One region of the Fictibacillus sp. NPDC058756 genome, then DNA from elsewhere that is predicted to be linked to it. Evidence: riboswitches for the same ligand, from Rfam matches in the RefSeq annotation. Region 1 holds a riboswitch; each other region holds the start of a gene.

Region 1 (5,594 bases):
CGGTGAGCCCCCTAGGCTAATCAAGCCTGCCGGGGTCTCACCTGTCCCGCTAATCCCGCAGGAGTCTCGCACCTTGCACTCCAATCAACTTGTCAGTGAAGAGAATGAACTAAAGCCAAAAGCAACAATTTAGAGAAGAGCATAAAAAGCCCCGTAAGTCATTAAGTTGACACGGGGCTGTATTTTTTATTATAAAAGCGTTTTGAATGTAAACGGCTGATAGTTTGGACTTTACGGTACGTGTTCTTTTATCTGTTACACGTTCGCCCCAACTTGACCTCGTTTCGCCCAATGAACTCTGTTTTCAACCCCATTTGCACCTCGTTTCGCCCGGTGCATCCCTACTTCCGCCCCAACGATTGAAACTACACGATTACACCACGCCTTAACATTTGAAAATACGTGTCATAAGGGGCAAATTTTCAATAAAAAATGAAAAACCGGCTCTTTTTGATTAGAGCCGGTTCATTTTCATCGTATATTCATATATTTCTTCTTTAAAAAACAATCACCTCAATTGGCTAAGTCGCGCCGAGGAGGTTCACCACCCGCTCCAAAGAATGCGAGCATCATGAAGTAGAAGCAACCACTTATTTTTTCATCCATTCAGGCTTGCCGAAGCCTTTGAACTCTTTATCGATTACTTCTTCAAATTCTTTGGATTCCACTACTTCTTTTATATCTTTTGCAAATGCCGATTCAAGATCTTTCGTATTAACGACTACACGATTTCGATACGTATCAGGCATATTTTCAAGCTGAAGCGCGTCCAGGAGATCCATTTTTGCAGCGAGCGCGAAGTTTCCTGGTACTGCAGCAACATCCGCACTTTGTACGGCACGCGGAAGCTGGGCTCCCTCTAACGGTTTAAAGTTTAAGTTTTTCGGATTGTCTTTAATATCTTTTTCGGACGCGGTCAGCTGATTGATGTTTTCTTTTATCGTAATAAGTCCAGCATCTTCAAGCATGATTAACGTTCGTGCTAAGTTCACAGGATCATTAGGAATCGCAAGCGTGCTTCCTTCTTTTATCTCTTCTATCGATTTAAACTTATTAGAATACAGTCCCATTGGGGCTGTAGGAACAATTATGACTTCAGAAAGCTTAAGATTCTTTTCTTTTGCGAAGTTTTCCATATACACTTTATGCTGAAAAAGGTTTGCATCGAGGTCACCTTTAGAAAGCGCTAAGTTTGGCTGGATATAATCGCTGAATTCAACAACCTTTACTTTATAGCCTTTTTTCTCTAAAGAGGGTTTAATCGCTTTGTTTACCATATCTGTGTAAGGACCAGCAGTTGCTCCAAGGGTAACTTCCTTATCTTTTGATGCCCCTGATGTGGAAGAGCAAGCAGCTAAAGCCAGTACAGCAATAGCAGTGAATAGTGTAAGTATTATTTTTTTCATATTGAATCCCCTTTTTTATCTTTTATTTACCGCTCGAGCTACTCCGTCACCAATGACCTGCAAAAGCTGCACAATGACAATCAGCAGAACAACCGTTGTAAACATGATTGTGTTGTCGTATCTGTAATAGCCGAATCGAATCGCAAAGTCACCGATTCCTCCGCCCCCTACAATACCTGCCATTGCAGAGTAGCCTAATAAGCTTATTGCTGTGACAGTAATCGCTTGAACGATCCCAGGTTTCGCTTCAGGAAGCAGCACTTCTCGGATGATCATCCATGGCGTTGCTCCTACGGCAACTGCCGCTTCAATCACACCTTTATCGATCTCCCTTAATGAGGTTTCGACTAAACGTGCGAAGAATGGAATAGCGGCTACAGACAGTGATACTGACGCTGCAGTTGGACCGATCGTCGTACCCGTAATCAGCTGAGTTAAAGGCAGCAGAGCTACGAGAAGAATGATAAAAGGTACTGATCGGATCAGATTTACTAAAATACCTGCAATTTGTTTAATCCAGACGTTTTCAAACATTAAACCTTTGTCTGTAACAAACAGGGCTACTCCTAATGGAAGGCCTACTATCAGAGAAACACCTAAAGATATCGCGACCATGTATAACGTTTCAAAAAATGCTTTATTCAAATCTGGCAGGATGCTGTACAAAGAATCAAGCAACTTGTTTCACCACCTCTAAATTGTCGATTCGGTCTTTAATGTAAGCGATGGCACGCTTAACTTCCGCCTCTTCACCTATCAGTTCCATAATGAAAATCCCGAGCGGCGTCTCCTGGATGTATTCAATCTTTCCGTGAAGAATATTTCCTTTTACCTTAAAGTTTTGGAAGAGTTCAGAAACGACTGCTTCTTCTGCTATCGCGCCTTTAAAATGAATCTTAATCACCACTCCTTTACGTCCCTTTAAGAGCGGTTCAGGAAGGTTCATCTGTATAACACTGCTAATAAACGTTTTCGTTAACTCTTTCTCCGGATGTGCAAATAAGTTATAAACATCACCTGTCTCGATGATTTCTCCATCCTGCATCACTGACATCCTGTGACAGATCTCTTTTACGACTTCCATCTCATGTGTGATAAGGACAATTGTGATGCCAAGCTTTTTATTGATGGATTGCAGAAGCGAAAGAATAGCTTTTGTTGTATTTGGATCGAGTGCAGAAGTAGCTTCATCACAAAGCAAAACTTTTGGATCGTTGGCAAGTGCCCGTGCAATTCCGACCCGCTGCTTTTGTCCGCCGCTCAGCTGAGCCGGATACTGATTCTTTTGATTTTCTAACCCCACCATCTGTAATAGTTCAAGAGTCTTATGATTAATTTCATCTTTCTTTTTTCCCGCAGCTTTTAACGCAAATGCGATATTTTCATATACGGTTTTTGCACTAATAAGATAAAAATGCTGAAAGATCATTCCTATTTTTAGCCGTTCTTCCCGAAGTTCTTTTTTAGATAATTTCGTAATGGAGACACCGTCGATTAAAATTTCGCCTGATGTTGGCTTCTCTAATAAATTTAAGCAACGGAGGAGAGAGCTTTTGCCAGCACCGCTGTAGCCAACAATTCCGAATATCTCACCCTTTTCTATCGTGAGTGAAACATTCTTGACCCCAACAATGTCTTTTCCTTTAGCGGAATATATTTTCGTTACATCACGCACTTCAATCATATTTCTGTCCTCCTTCAATATAAAAAGCCCTCTTCATTCAATGGAAGAGGGCGAATAGACATACATCGACTTATCTTCCAGAATGAATGAATCATTCTGCAGGAAGTAGCACCGTTCCATAATGGAGGTTGCCGGACGTCATTGGGCCTGATCCCTCAGTCTCTCTTAATAAGTGTTGATTATTTGATTAAGTTATAATTGACATATTACTACCTGTCGAAAAGTTCTGTCAATAACATTTTTTACTACTTTAAAGTGTTAGCGCTTACATGTCATATAGGATAAGGAAAAATTTTTTTACAGTGAACTAAGAGATTCGCCGCTGATCAATGACTAGAAACAACAAAAAACCTCATCTGATAAGCTCAGATGAGGTTGAATATGTATATGGAGGAGGTAGAGGGATTCGAACCCCCGCGGGTCGTTAAACCCCTGTCGGTTTTCAAGACCGATCCCTTCAGCCGGACTTGGGTATACCTCCGCGTGACTGACAAGAACTATAATAACATGTGAGTAAATATAGTGTCAACGTAATTTTATAAAAAAATAAAATCTTTTTTCGCAACTTTATCGCTATTACAAGAGGTTGATTTCCACTCCAGGTGATCGCTTTCCACGAGGGGTAAGGTGAGCCTTATCGCCGAAAATCCTCGAAATGATAGCTGGAATTGGGGACATTATTTATTTTTTATTTGTAAAATAAAAAATTTGGGCTGCCAAAAGTAAGTTTACTTACTTTTGGGACAGCCCCTTTTGGTTTACTTGATTACTTCTTTATTGCCCATGTATGGACGAAGTACTTCCGGAATGATAACCGTTCCATCTTCTTGCTGGTAGTTCTCTAAAATTGCTGCTACTGTTCGTCCGATCGCTAATCCAGATCCGTTTAGCGTATGAACCAATTCTGGCTTGCCTTTCGCTTCTCTGCGGAAACGAATTTGAGCACGGCGCGCTTGAAAATCTTCAAAGTTAGAGCAAGAAGAGATCTCGCGGTATTCACCGTAGCTTGGAAGGTATACTTCGATATCGTACTTTTTAGCAGCTGTAAATCCGAGATCAGCCGTACACATGCTTAGTACACGGTATGGAAGGTTTAGAAACTGCAGTACTTTTTCAGCATGACCTGTTAGCTTTTCAAGCTCATCGTAAGAATCTTCAGGCTTAACAAAGCGTACTAGCTCTACCTTATTAAACTGATGCTGACGTATTAAACCACGAGTGTCACGTCCTGCAGACCCCGCTTCAGAACGGAAGCACGCGCTGTATGCTGCATACGTAATTGGAAGCTCATCAGCTGTTAGAATTTCTTCACGGTGCATATTTGTTACAGGTACTTCTGATGTTGGAATCAGGAAATAATCCTCTTCACGAATCTTAAATGCGTCTTCTTCAAACTTAGGAAGCTGCCCAGTTCCTGTCATACTTTGACGATTAACCATGTATGGAGGCAGAACCTCTGTATACCCGTGTTCGTCTTCATGAAGGTCCATCATAAAGTTGATCAGTGCACGCTCTAAACGTGCCCCAAGACCTTTATAAAATGCGAAACGGCTTCCTGTTACCTTTGCTCCTCGTTCAAAATCAACAATGTTCAAGTCAGTTGCGATATCCCAGTGTGCTTTTGCTTCAAAAGAAAACTCTGGTACATCCCCCCAGTGGCGAATCGGTACGTTATCATCTTCTGTTTCTCCAACAGGGACACTTTCATGCGGTATGTTAGGCAGCGTCAGCATAATTCCGTGAAGATCTTCTTCTACTTGGCGAAGTTCATCATCAATCGTCTTAATTTTATCTCCTACTTCACGCATCTCAGTAATAAGTTGGTCAGCGTCTTTTTTCTCACGCTTGAATTCTGCTACCTGTTTAGATACCTCATTACGCTTAGACTTTAAAGCCTCCGTTTCACCGATTAATTCACGGCGGCGCTGATCGAGTGCTTCAAACTGATCCAAACCAGAAAGGTCTTCCCCTCTTGCAGACAGTTTTTGTTTCACTTCTTCAAAATTAGCACGGACAAATTTTAAATCCAACATACTTATTTCCTCCTTTATTCGTTATAAAAAATCAAAAAACTCCCGCCCCTGCTCCTAATGATCACATTAGAAACAGGGACGAGAGTTAACCCGCGTTGCCACCCTGATTGCAATAGAACTATGCCTACTGCCGGCTCATTTAAGTATAACGGTTCTTTACCGGAAAAGCTTACTTACCTTCGGCTCTTCACTCGAGGATGGATTCACAAAACACTTTGATCGGTTTTCACCAGCCACCGACTCTCTAAACAAAGTCATTTTTGCTACTAGTTCCTGTCATTGATTTTTTATGATGATTTTATAGTAATGTACAGCATTTTTCTATTTTATGCAACTACTTCTTTGTTGGATTGCACCATTTTTACAAAATACTGATGTAAACGGTGGTCGTCCGTCAATTCCGGATGGAAAGCTGCACATAAGAAATGACCTTGTTTGGCTGCAACGATTCGGTCGTTATGCTTTGAAAGT
Region 2 (5,594 bases), on a different contig from region 1:
TCATATGGTCGGCTGTCCAAACTCTTGCGGACAGCGTCAGATCGCAGATATCGGTCTGCAAGGCGTACTGTTAAAAACAAAAGATAAAAAGATGGTGCAAGCCTTTGAGATTTACGTTGGCGGAACACTTGATGATGGTGGAAAGTTTAATGAAAAGCTGAAAGGAAAGTTTCATGCTGATCTTCTTGATGAAGTACTAGTTCGTTTTCTGGATCATTTTAAAGAAACGAAGCTTCCTCTAGAAACTTTTTTCGATTATATCAACAGGGTGGGTCTTGAACCTCTTCAAATAAAGCTAGATCAAATCTCAGAGCAATTAGAAGAAAAAGTTTCGTAAAAGGAGGTCTTCCTATGTATTTATACCGGTTTGAAGTGAGCTTAAAATCAGAAGTTATTCCTGTTGTAATAGCCGCTTCAACAGATGAACAGGCGTTTCAGCTAGTAGATGTTGAACTTGAAAAGTATTTTTTGAAACAGCCAAATGTTGAGGAGATTTCACTCTACGAAAAGAAAAAAATCCGGAGCGGTAATGGGTTTGTACTATATGAAAGGGAAACCATACTAAATCCTTAAGGAGTGATGATGATGGGAAAAGTTTATCTTGTCGGAGCCGGCCCTGGCGATCCAGGGTTAATTACTGTAAAAGGCTTGCGGTGCATACAGAAAGCAGACGTGATTTTGTATGACCGATTGGTGAATAAGGAACTTTTAGCTCATGCAAAACCAGAGTGCGATCTTATCTATTGCGGCAAACTGCCAAACTACCATTCCATGAAACAAGAAACAATCAATAGCTTTTTAGTAAAGCACGCTCAAAAAGGCAAAACAGTAACCCGTCTTAAAGGCGGCGACCCATTCGTCTTCGGTAGAGGCGGAGAGGAAGCAGAAACACTTTCAAAAAGCCGTATAGAATTTGAAGTAGTACCAGGTATCACTTCAGGAATTGCAGCTCCTGCATACGCAGGTATACCGGTTACACATCGGAACATCGCTTCAAGTTACGCGATTGTTACTGGTCACAGGAAAAAGGGTGAAGAAGAAGAGTTGAAATGGGACTGTTTAGCAAAAGGGATTGATACTTTAGCGATCTACATGGGTGTAGGTAACCTTCCCTATATCTGTGAAAAGCTGACAAAACACGGTAAAAGCAAAGATACTCCGGTTGCTCTTGTTGAATGGGGATCATTAGAAAATCAGAGAACCGTAACGGGTACATTAGAAACCATTGAAGATATTGTGATTCGTGAAAGAATCGAAAATCCAAGTATGATCGTTGTTGGAGAAGTGGTGCGACTCCGAGAGGAACTTAAGTGGTTTGAACAGCTTAATGAAGAACCAGTTGAGATGACTGCTATTAGCGGAGCACTTTAGATGAAAGCGTTACTTTTTATCTGTCATGGCACAAGACTGCAAAAAGGCCGTAATGAAGCAGAAGAATTCGTAAAGCAATGCATGGCTTCAGTTGATGTTCCAATAAAAGAGATTTGCTTTTTAGAGCTAGCTGAACCTTCCATTTCACAAGGATTTAATGCATGTATACAAAAAGGAGCGACGAGCATCTCTGTTGTACCTGTGTTTTTATTGTCGGCTAACCATGTAAAGATAGACATACCAAAAGAACTTAAATTTTTACAGAGTCAGTATCCTGAAACTGAAGTCATATTTGGCCGCGAATTCGGCGTACATGATGCCATTTCCCACCTGTTGTGGGAAAGGATTACGAAACGGGTTGCTAGTTTAAGTAAGAACTCACACATTTTATTGGTTGGAAGAGGAAGTACAGATCCAGATGTAAAGCTAGATTTAGAGAAAATCGCATCTAACCTTCAACAACATTATGGCATACCAAGTATTCAAGCTTGTTTTCTAACCGGTTCAGCTCCAAGCTTTGAAGAAGTACTATGGAACAGCCAAGATTCATACGATCAAGTAATTGTTGTTCCTTATCTATTGTTTTCAGGTCTATTAATAAATGGAATGAAGATTACGACAAAACGATATCTGGAACATTCACAAAAAGAAGTGATCCTGTGCGAGACGCTAGGCTATCACCCCATTTTAAAAGAAGTATTACTGACTCGGATAAAAGAGACACTTCGAACAAAAGAATTTGCAATATTTTAAAAAGTGAGGTATATTATGTACCCTATACACGTAGACCTATGCGGTAAAAAAGTTGTTGTAGCAGGAGGCGGTCCTGTAGCTTACCGGAAAATAAGAGATCTACTGAAAGAAAAAGCAATAATAACTGTCATTAGTATTGATGCAGTTAAAGAGATTCAGGAATTACATGAACAAAAAAGTCTCACTTGGATTTCTAGAGAGGTTAAGAGTAAAGATTTCGAGAAAGCCTTTCTTATCGTCGCAGCGACTAATTCAAACGAAGTGAATGCTGAGATTGCTATTAATGTGAATGAGAGCCAGCTGATTAATGTAGCTGACCAGCCGAAATTAGGCAATTTTATCATTCCAAGCGTTGTGAAAAGAGGAAAGCTTGTACTCTCAGTTTCAACCTCTGGGGCTAGTCCCAGCTTGTCCATCTCAATAAAAAAAGAACTTCAGCAAAAGTACAGTAAAGACTATGAATCTTACTTGGAGTTTTTATTTGAATGTAGAAACATCATTAAGAATGAATTTCCGAAAATAAAAAGGAAAGCTTTAATGGCGGAACTCACAGATCCCGTTTTTTTACATGATGTGAACAAACGTTACGGATATAAAAAGACATTAACGAACGAAAAAGTTCGTAACCTAGTAAAGTAACCAAAACGAATAATACCCTTATCAAGAGAGGTTGAGGGAGCGGCCCTATGAAACCTCAGCAACCAGCAGCGTAAAGCTGAAAAGGTGCTAATTCCTGCGAGTCCACATATGGACTTGTAAAGATAAGAAGACCAAACGCTGAAAAAGTCTTCTTTATAGAAGGCTTTTTATTTTATTTAAGGAGGCTTACATGAGCTTAGTAACGGATTTAAAACAAAACAAGATACTGATCGGCGATGGTGCTATGGGTACGCTTCTGTATTCGTACGGCTCGGACTTTTGTTACGAAGAATTAAATCTTTCGCAACCGGAACAAATCTATAATATTCACCGGGCTTATCTGAATGCCGGCGCTGATATCATTCAAACAAATACGTATGCAGCCAACTATTCAAAGCTAGAACGGTATGGCCTCCAAGATCAAGTAAAAGAAATCAACAAGGCAGCTGTTCAAATTGCGAGAAGAGCTGCCAAAAACGAATATGTCGTAGGAACCATAGGTGGAATCCGCGGCATTAAACCAAACAGTATTTCGCTTGATGAAATTAAACGCAGTTTTCGTGAACAGCTCTATTGTTTACTCATGGAAAACGTAGACGGTATACAGCTGGAAACGTATTACGATCTGCAAGAACTCGAAACCGTATTAGAGATTGCTAGAAAAGAAACGTCTCTTCCAATCATTGCTCAAGTTTCCCTTCAGGAAATAGGCTTTCTGCAAGACCGAACTCCAATTTCAGAAGCTCTGTTGCGTCTAGAGGAAATCGGTGCAAATGTAGTGGGATTAAACTGCCGGTTAGGTCCTTATCACATGCTGAAGACACTGGAGGAAGTACCGATTCCTAAACAAGCATTTTTGTCTGCGTTTCCGAATGCCTCACTGCCTTCCTATTCAGATGGGAAGTTCCAATATGAGAGTGATGCTGATTATTTTAAAGAATGTGCTCATTTGTTCAGACAGCAAGGTGTCAGTGTTATTGGAGGCTGCTGTGGTACAACACCTGAACACATACGTGCTTTCTCAACCGAGCTTAAAAACCTGCAGCCTGTGAAAGAGAAAGAAGTAAAACAAAGAAAAAGAGATATTGTAATTCAGTCAGCATCAAAGTCTAAATATGTTCCGCTTTGTGAAGAAGTAAAGAAGAAACAATCCATCATTGTTGAATTGGACCCGCCTCGCAAACTTGATACGTCTCGATTTATGGAGGGTGCGAAGGCTTTAAAAGAAGCGGGAATCGATGCTCTTACAATGGCTGATAATTCTCTTGCGTCACCACGTATATGCAATTCTGCATTAGGATCGATTGTTCAGTCAGAATTAAACATTCGGCCGCTCGTTCATATTACGTGCCGCGACCGAAACTTAATCGGACTTCAATCACACTTAATGGGGCTTCATACACACGGAATCCGTGAAATATTAGCTGTAACTGGAGATCCAGCAAGTGTCGGTGATTTTCCTGGTGCATCATCTGTATATGATGTTACTTCATTCGAACTGATCAAACTCATTAAGCAGTTTAATCAAGGATTATCGTTATCAGGAAAAGAACTTGGAGAAAAAACTTCCTTTAGTGTAGGAGCAGCTTTTAATCCAAACATCAGGTTAATTGATAAAGCTGTGAAACGTTTAGAAAAGAAGATTGAATATGGTGCGGACTATTTTATTAGTCAGCCTGTGTTTTCAGAGGAAAAGCTAATTGAAACATATGAAGCCACCAAACACATTGATAAACCGATCTATATAGGAATAATGCCATTAACAAGTTCACAAAATGCTGAATTTCTTCATCATGAAGTGCCAGGAATAAAATTATCTGACTCTGTACGTGAACAAATGGGGAAATATAAAGAAAACCCTAAACAATCAATTGTTGAAGGTTTAAATATAGCAAAATCACTTTTGGATACAGCTATGGATCTTTTTAATGGCATTTATCTCATCACTCCATTTATGCGTTACGAACTAACTGTTGAATTAGCCGAATATGCACGAACGAATCATCCATCCCTTTTAGCAAGGAGGTGGCAGAATGCCTAAGACATCAATAGAAGATCAGCTGAAAAAGAGAATATTAATTATGGATGGCGCAATGGGGACGATGCTTCAAGAAGCAAAGCTCACAGCAGAAGATTTTGGCAGCGAGGAATTTGACGGGTGTAATGAATATTTAAATGTTACAGCACCAGAAGTTATTGAATCCATTCATATAACGTATCTGCAAGCTGGCGCAGATATCATTGAAACGAATACCTTTGGGGGAACTAATCTTGTTTTAGACGAGTATGATCTTGGCGTACGAGCTTATGAGATTAATAGGTTAGGTGCGGAAATTGCGAGAAGAGCAGCTGATGCAGTATCTTCCGAAAAATGGCCGCGTTTTGTTGCCGGTTCAATGGGGCCAACTACGAAAACATTAAGCGTTACTGGCGGTACGACATTTGATGCGTTAAGGGAAGCTTACGCAGAGCAAGCAAGAGGACTGATCGACGGCGGTGCAGATCTGCTCCTTTTAGAAACAAGCCAGGATATGCTTAATGTAAAAGCGGGTTTTTTAGGAATCGAACAAGCGATTGAGCAAACAGGAAAACGAGTTCCCCTCATGGTATCAGGAACCATTGAACCGATGGGAACAACATTAGCTGGTCAATCGATTGAAGCGTTCTATATTTCATTAAAACACATGAATCCGTTAGCAGTTGGCTTAAACTGTGCGACTGGACCTGAATTCATGCAAGACCATATTCGCTCGCTTTCTAATTTATCAACAACTGCAGTCAGCTGCTACCCGAATGCAGGGCTGCCGGATGAAGAAGGAAATTATCATGAG
Region 3 (5,594 bases), on a different contig from region 1:
ATAATTTGTAATAAAATGTGGGAAAAGCCCCATATTTACTTATGGTCCTCCTAATTCTTTTGAAAAATTATTTTTTAGGGGGTTTTTCCTTAAGAAAAATATGGTAAATTAATGTCTTCTGCACACTTATCTGTAATATAAGATAGTGTGTTTTTTAAAATGCAAAAATTAGTCAATCCTTGTCGGAATAAGGGGTTTTTAAGTTAGAGAGTTAATTATCAGTTATTTGCGTCTATTCAGTTATTTAACAAGAAAGTCACAATTGTTACGAGGTCTGTAATATTGTTATAGAACTGTATCCTACAAATGTCAAAAGTCGTGGTATAAATGAATAGGAGAGCTTGTTACATGTTTGCTCCCGGACGATTAGTGGTAAATAAGAATGATTTTATGAAAAACAAAAACAAACGAGGATCGAATAAAACAGAAGTAATTTTTTTAGCAGGGGTGATTGATAATCATGGCATCATTAAATTTAAATGCAGTATTTCCTATAGCAAAGAACAAAATGACAAGCATAGAAGACAAAGTGTTAACGATCCAGGAAAGAAACGATGAAAAATTAAGAAATGAACTAATTGGTGATTACCAGCCATTCATTAAAAAAGTTACATCAAAAGTGTGCAGTCAATATATAGATCGAACAATGGATGAGTTTAGTGTAGGTCTTTTTGCCTTTAATGAAGCGATCGATCAATATCAAGAAGGACAAGGCAGCCGTTTTTTATCGTTCGCAGATATGGTAATCAGACGCCGTGTCATTGACTATATCCGTAAAGAAGTTCGTCAAAACAGATTGATTTTTCTTCAGCCGGATGAAGAAGATGAAGAAGGCCGTTTAGAAGAAAGCTATGCTGAACAAAAAGCAGCTATGGATCATTTTGAAGATCAGATTCAAGTAGAAAACCGTGTTTATGAAATAGAAGAGTATCAAAAGCTTTTAAAAACATTTGGACTAAACTTTAAAGTTTTAAGCAAACATTGTCCAAAACACGTGGATGCACGTGAAAATGCCAAAGAAATTGCTCGTCTTTTATCAGAAAATGAAGAACTTGCCGCATTTTTAAAGGAAAAAAAGCAATTGCCGATAAAAGATTTATTAAATATGGTCTCCTGTAGTCGTAAAACCATAGAGAGAAATCGAAAGTATATAATAGCGGTATCATTAATATATTTAGGCGATTTCCAAGCGCTGAAATCATACATTCAGCCTTAAGGTGAGGTATATTTGATTACATGGTAAGGGGGATCACTTCCTCTTGCCTGTAATTACTACTGATCCTGCAACTTGCGGGAGGGATACAATTGAAAAGCGGCAGCGGCATTGTAATAGAGGTTAACAACAGAAAAGCTACTTTGCTTATGAAAGATGGAACATTTGTAACGGTAAGAGTACCAGCAGGCAAAAATCCATCAGTGGGCAGAGAGTATCAGGCTTCTTATTTTTCGGAAAAGAAAAGAAGTCTTTTTGTGCTGCCATCTGTAGCAGCAATACTTGCCGTTGTTCTTTTATCAGAATTGATCCCAACTGGAAGCCAGTCAGCAGCAGCGGCTTATGTAAGCTTTGATATCAATCCAAGCTTAGAAGTAGGCGTAGATGAGGAAATGCAGGTTATACAAATAGATGCATTTAATGACGAAGCAAAAGAAATCATAAATAAATATAATCTGAACGTTGAAAATCAATTTTCGTTTGAGGACTTTGCTGATCAGCTTATTAAGGCTTATGAGGAAGAAGGGTATATGGAATCAGACCATTCTATGCTCATCACAACAATTTCCAGTGAAGAAGGCAATGATAAGACTGAATCAGCTCTAGATCAAGCAGTAAATTCAATTGTTAAAAAGACTGTTGTAAAATACCCTGTCCGCATCACTGTTTCAGAGTCTAATCATGACACTCGTGAAAAAGCAAAACAGCTTGGAGTGTCTTCAGGAAAATACAAAGCATTTCAAACTGCATACATAAACGACAAGACTTTAAAAGAAGAAAAGATAAAAGAGGTTAATTTTCAAGAGCTAAAAGTGAATACTTTATCCTCTAGTGACATAAAAAGCTTACCGCATCCGATGAAAATTAAAACAGACGACAATGAACAAAAGAATGACTTAAAGATAGCAGTGCCTAAAAAAGCAGATAGCCAACCAAAAGAAGTTAAAAAGCACAGAGAAAATCATCACAATCACCATAATTACCATAACAAGAAACAAGAAAAATTGGTGAAGCCTAAAGAGAAAAAGTTAAATAATAGCGATAATAAGCATCAAAATCGTGTGTTTAACAGCAATAAGCAAAAGAATAATGAACACCAAAACAAAAACGCTAATAATCATCATAAGAAAAATCAGCAGGATCGCAATAAACAAGATCACGACAAATATCGTAACAAACATTAGCACTAAATATGTTAATACTGTCGTAATTACAAAAACGATTTTCACTGACTGTCGAACGCTTTATAAAGGTAAACACTCCGTTCCTCTCGAAAAGGTGAAATAACAACCAATTCGGGGGGGATTTTATATGCTGGATGTCACCTTTTTTGAAAGACAGATTGGAAAAAGTCCATACTTGCCATTGTATAACATTCCGGTTAAACCTAGATTTAGTCTCAATGATGAAACTACATTGAGGATTGATTACAGAGAAGGAGAACGTAATCGTATCGTTGTTTTCAGAGGAAATCCAAAGTATCTATCTATGATGCTAGATGGGAAAATGAAGCTTACAACACTCCTTCGCCAAGAGATGATCGAGTTTCACGGGACGTTAAGACAGCGGCTGAAATGGGAAGCCATATTCTACTTAAGCTCCCATTGGGAACAAATATCTGCAGGCGTCTTGATTAAAAGTGTTAAAAATGTTTGACACGAATCGACAGTGGTGATATTATTCATCACAGTAATTCAAAAAATGCATCGCTTTAACTTAATAACGAAACGCTTTAACTTATCACGAGAGGTGGAGGGACTGGCCCTATGAAACCCGGCAACCGCTAGCTGTATGTAATCCATACTGACTAGAAAGGTGCCAATTCCTGCAAGGCATTCAAATGTCTTGGGAGATGAGGAGAACGTGCATAGAATATTATATGCCTTTCTGCTCATATTGAAGCAGAGGGCATTTTTTTATTTGAATTATGAAGTTGCATCATTGGTTTGTTGATTGGAGCGCAAGGTGCGAGACTCCAGCGGTATTAGCGGGACAGGTGAGACTCCTCACGGCGCAAAGCGCAAAGGAGGCTCACCGCATCCTGGAGCGGAAATCAACAGCTTCTAATTGCAATTTAAAGTATTACAGATGGAAATGAGGTTAGTTCTATTGATTAATTTACATTCAGTCCGTAAAGTCTTTCAAACCAAAGATGGTGAAGTAAAGGCTGTAGATGCGGTAGATTTAAACATAAAACAAGGTGAAATTTACGGCATTATTGGATACAGTGGAGCAGGGAAAAGTACTCTTATCCGGATTCTCAACATGTTGGAAAGACCAACAAGCGGTACGGTTACAATCGGCGGGAAAAATATGTCTGAGCTCTCTTCAAAAAAACTAAGAGAAGCTAGACAGGAAATAAGTATGATCTTCCAGCACTTCAACCTTTTATGGTCAAGAACCGTTAGAGAGAACATTGCTTTCCCGCTAGAAATCGCTGGGTTTCCGAAAGAGAAAATCAAGCAGCGTGTGGACGAGCTGATTGATCTTGTCGGACTAGAAGGCAGAGGCGGTTCATACCCTTCACAGCTAAGCGGGGGCCAAAAACAGCGGGTCGGTATTGCGAGAGCACTTGCCAATGAACCGAAAGTTTTATTATGTGATGAAGCCACTTCAGCACTTGATCCAAAAACAACCGACAGTATTTTAGATCTTCTAGTAGAAATTAACCAGAAGTTAGGTTTAACGATTGTGTTGATCACTCATGAAATGCATGTTATACGAAAAATCTGTCACCGTGTTGCGGTAATGGAAAGAGGAAAAGTTGTAGAAGAAGGCGATGTGCTGAACGTCTTTAAAAATCCTAAAGAATCCATTACAAAGGATTTTGTAAAACAAGTTACAGAACCAGAAGAAACAGTGGATACCATTAAGCAATTTATAGAGGAGTTTCCTGAAGGCAGAATTGTTCAGCTTACTTTTGTAGGAGGCCGTGCTGGTCAGCCTTTAATTACAGAGCTGATCCGGAATTTTGAAGTGGATGTTAATATCCTGCAAGGTAAAATTACTCAGACGCAAAATGGTCCATACGGTACGTTGTTTATCCAAATAAAAGGTTCTGAAGCGGCACTTTCTAACGCTATGGAATTTTTAAATAGTGTTCAGGTAGAAGTTGAGGTGATTCATAATGCTTAGTACTTGGTTCCCCAACGTTCAATGGGATGTTGTTTTAGAAGCAACAAAAGAAACGTTATATATGTCAGCCATATCGGTTCTTGTAACATTCGTTTTAGGTCTAGCTTTGGGGCTTGCATTATATTTAACTGCCCCAGGAAATCTTTGGGAAAACAAAGTCTTAAACAGTATCATTGCTATTATTGTGAACGTGTTCCGGTCTATTCCGTTTATTATATTAATTATTTTGCTGATTCCATTTACGCGCTTTATTGTAGGAACAATGCTTGGGGCAGAAGCAGCATTGCCGGCATTGATTGTTGGAGCAGCTCCATTTTATGCGCGTATGGTTGAGATTGCTTTGCGAGAAATTAATAAAGGAGTAATCGAAGCAGCGAAATCAATGGGTGCCACAAACACTCAAATTATTTTCAAAGTACTTATTCCTGAAAGCACTCCAGCACTTGTTTCTGGTATTACCGTTACTGCGATTGCTCTTGTAAGCTACACAGCAATGGCCGGTGTAGTTGGAGCAGGAGGTCTTGGTAACCTCGCGTATATGGAAGGTTACCAGCGGGATAATGCAGATGTAACTTTAGTTTCAACTGTTCTGATCTTGGTCATCGTATTTGTTATTCAATGGATAGGGGATCGATTCACAACAGCTTTAGATAAAAGATAAGCTCAAACAACAAGGAGGAAATCACATGAAAAAAGTATTTTCAATTATTTTACTTGCTGTAGTTGCTGCAGCACTTGCAGCTTGCGGCAATAAAACAGAAGGGGGCATCAGCGACGAAAAGCTGATCGTCGGGGCATCAAACGTACCTCATGCTGAAATTCTTGAAGAAGCAAAACCACTTCTAAAAGAAAAAGGTGTAGAGCTTGAGATCAAAACGTTCCAAGATTATGTACTTCCAAATAAATCTTTGGATGAAAAAGAAATCGGAGCAAACTACTTTCAGCATGTTCCTTATTTAGAATCACAAATGAAAGACCACGGTTATAAATTTGAAAATGCAGGCGGCATTCACATTGAGCCGATCGGTGTTTATTCTAAAAAATACAAGTCTCTAGATGAATTGCCACAAGGTGCTACGATTATCATGTCCAACTCTGTAGCTGACCACGGGCGTATGCTTGGTCTTTTAGAAAAAGAAGGTCTAATCAAAGTTAAAGAAGGCGCTGGTACTGAAGCGCAAGTTAAAGATATTGTAGAAAATCCAAAGAAACTAAAGTTCAAAGCAGATGTTGATGCAGGAATGCT

Evidence for each region. A riboswitch is a leader RNA that binds a small molecule or an ion and turns the genes downstream of it on or off. The one in region 1 is predicted to bind S-adenosylmethionine.
Region 2: another riboswitch for S-adenosylmethionine. It lies ahead of ACFW35_RS08800 (bifunctional homocysteine S-methyltransferase/methylenetetrahydrofolate reductase); the one in region 1 lies ahead of ACFW35_RS19750 (methionine ABC transporter ATP-binding protein).
Region 3: another riboswitch for S-adenosylmethionine. It lies ahead of ACFW35_RS03985 (methionine ABC transporter ATP-binding protein); the one in region 1 lies ahead of ACFW35_RS19750 (methionine ABC transporter ATP-binding protein).

What each region holds. Positions count from the first base shown of each region.
Region 1 covers NZ_JBHYPU010000007.1:6,932-12,525, forward strand. The annotation lists gene ACFW35_RS19740 (MetQ/NlpA family ABC transporter substrate-binding protein) at 591-1,406, opposite strand; gene ACFW35_RS19745 (methionine ABC transporter permease) at 1,422-2,084, opposite strand; gene ACFW35_RS19750 (methionine ABC transporter ATP-binding protein) at 2,077-3,090, opposite strand; SAM riboswitch class I at 3,158-3,265, opposite strand; tRNA gene ACFW35_RS19755 (tRNA-Ser) at 3,479-3,571, opposite strand; gene serS (serine--tRNA ligase) at 3,849-5,123, opposite strand; T-box leader at 5,195-5,412, opposite strand; gene pdxT (pyridoxal 5'-phosphate synthase glutaminase subunit PdxT) at 5,450-5,594, opposite strand, start outside.
Region 2 covers NZ_JBHYPU010000001.1:1,738,515-1,744,108, forward strand. The annotation lists gene ACFW35_RS08775 (nitrite/sulfite reductase) at 1-337, shown strand, start outside; gene ACFW35_RS08780 (DUF3906 family protein) at 352-573, shown strand; gene cobA (uroporphyrinogen-III C-methyltransferase) at 586-1,371, shown strand; gene ACFW35_RS08790 (sirohydrochlorin chelatase) at 1,372-2,124, shown strand; gene ACFW35_RS08795 (precorrin-2 dehydrogenase/sirohydrochlorin ferrochelatase family protein) at 2,140-2,763, shown strand; SAM riboswitch class I at 2,779-2,892, shown strand; gene ACFW35_RS08800 (bifunctional homocysteine S-methyltransferase/methylenetetrahydrofolate reductase) at 2,954-4,804, shown strand; gene metH (methionine synthase) at 4,797-5,594, shown strand, end outside.
Region 3 covers NZ_JBHYPU010000001.1:816,318-821,911, forward strand. The annotation lists gene ACFW35_RS03965 (thioredoxin family protein) at 1-4, shown strand, start outside; gene sigI (RNA polymerase sigma-I factor) at 461-1,216, shown strand; gene ACFW35_RS03975 (anti-sigma-I factor RsgI family protein) at 1,306-2,397, shown strand; gene ACFW35_RS03980 (hypothetical protein) at 2,525-2,869, shown strand; SAM riboswitch class I at 2,948-3,072, shown strand; gene ACFW35_RS03985 (methionine ABC transporter ATP-binding protein) at 3,323-4,348, shown strand; gene ACFW35_RS03990 (methionine ABC transporter permease) at 4,341-5,009, shown strand; gene ACFW35_RS03995 (MetQ/NlpA family ABC transporter substrate-binding protein) at 5,035-5,594, shown strand, end outside.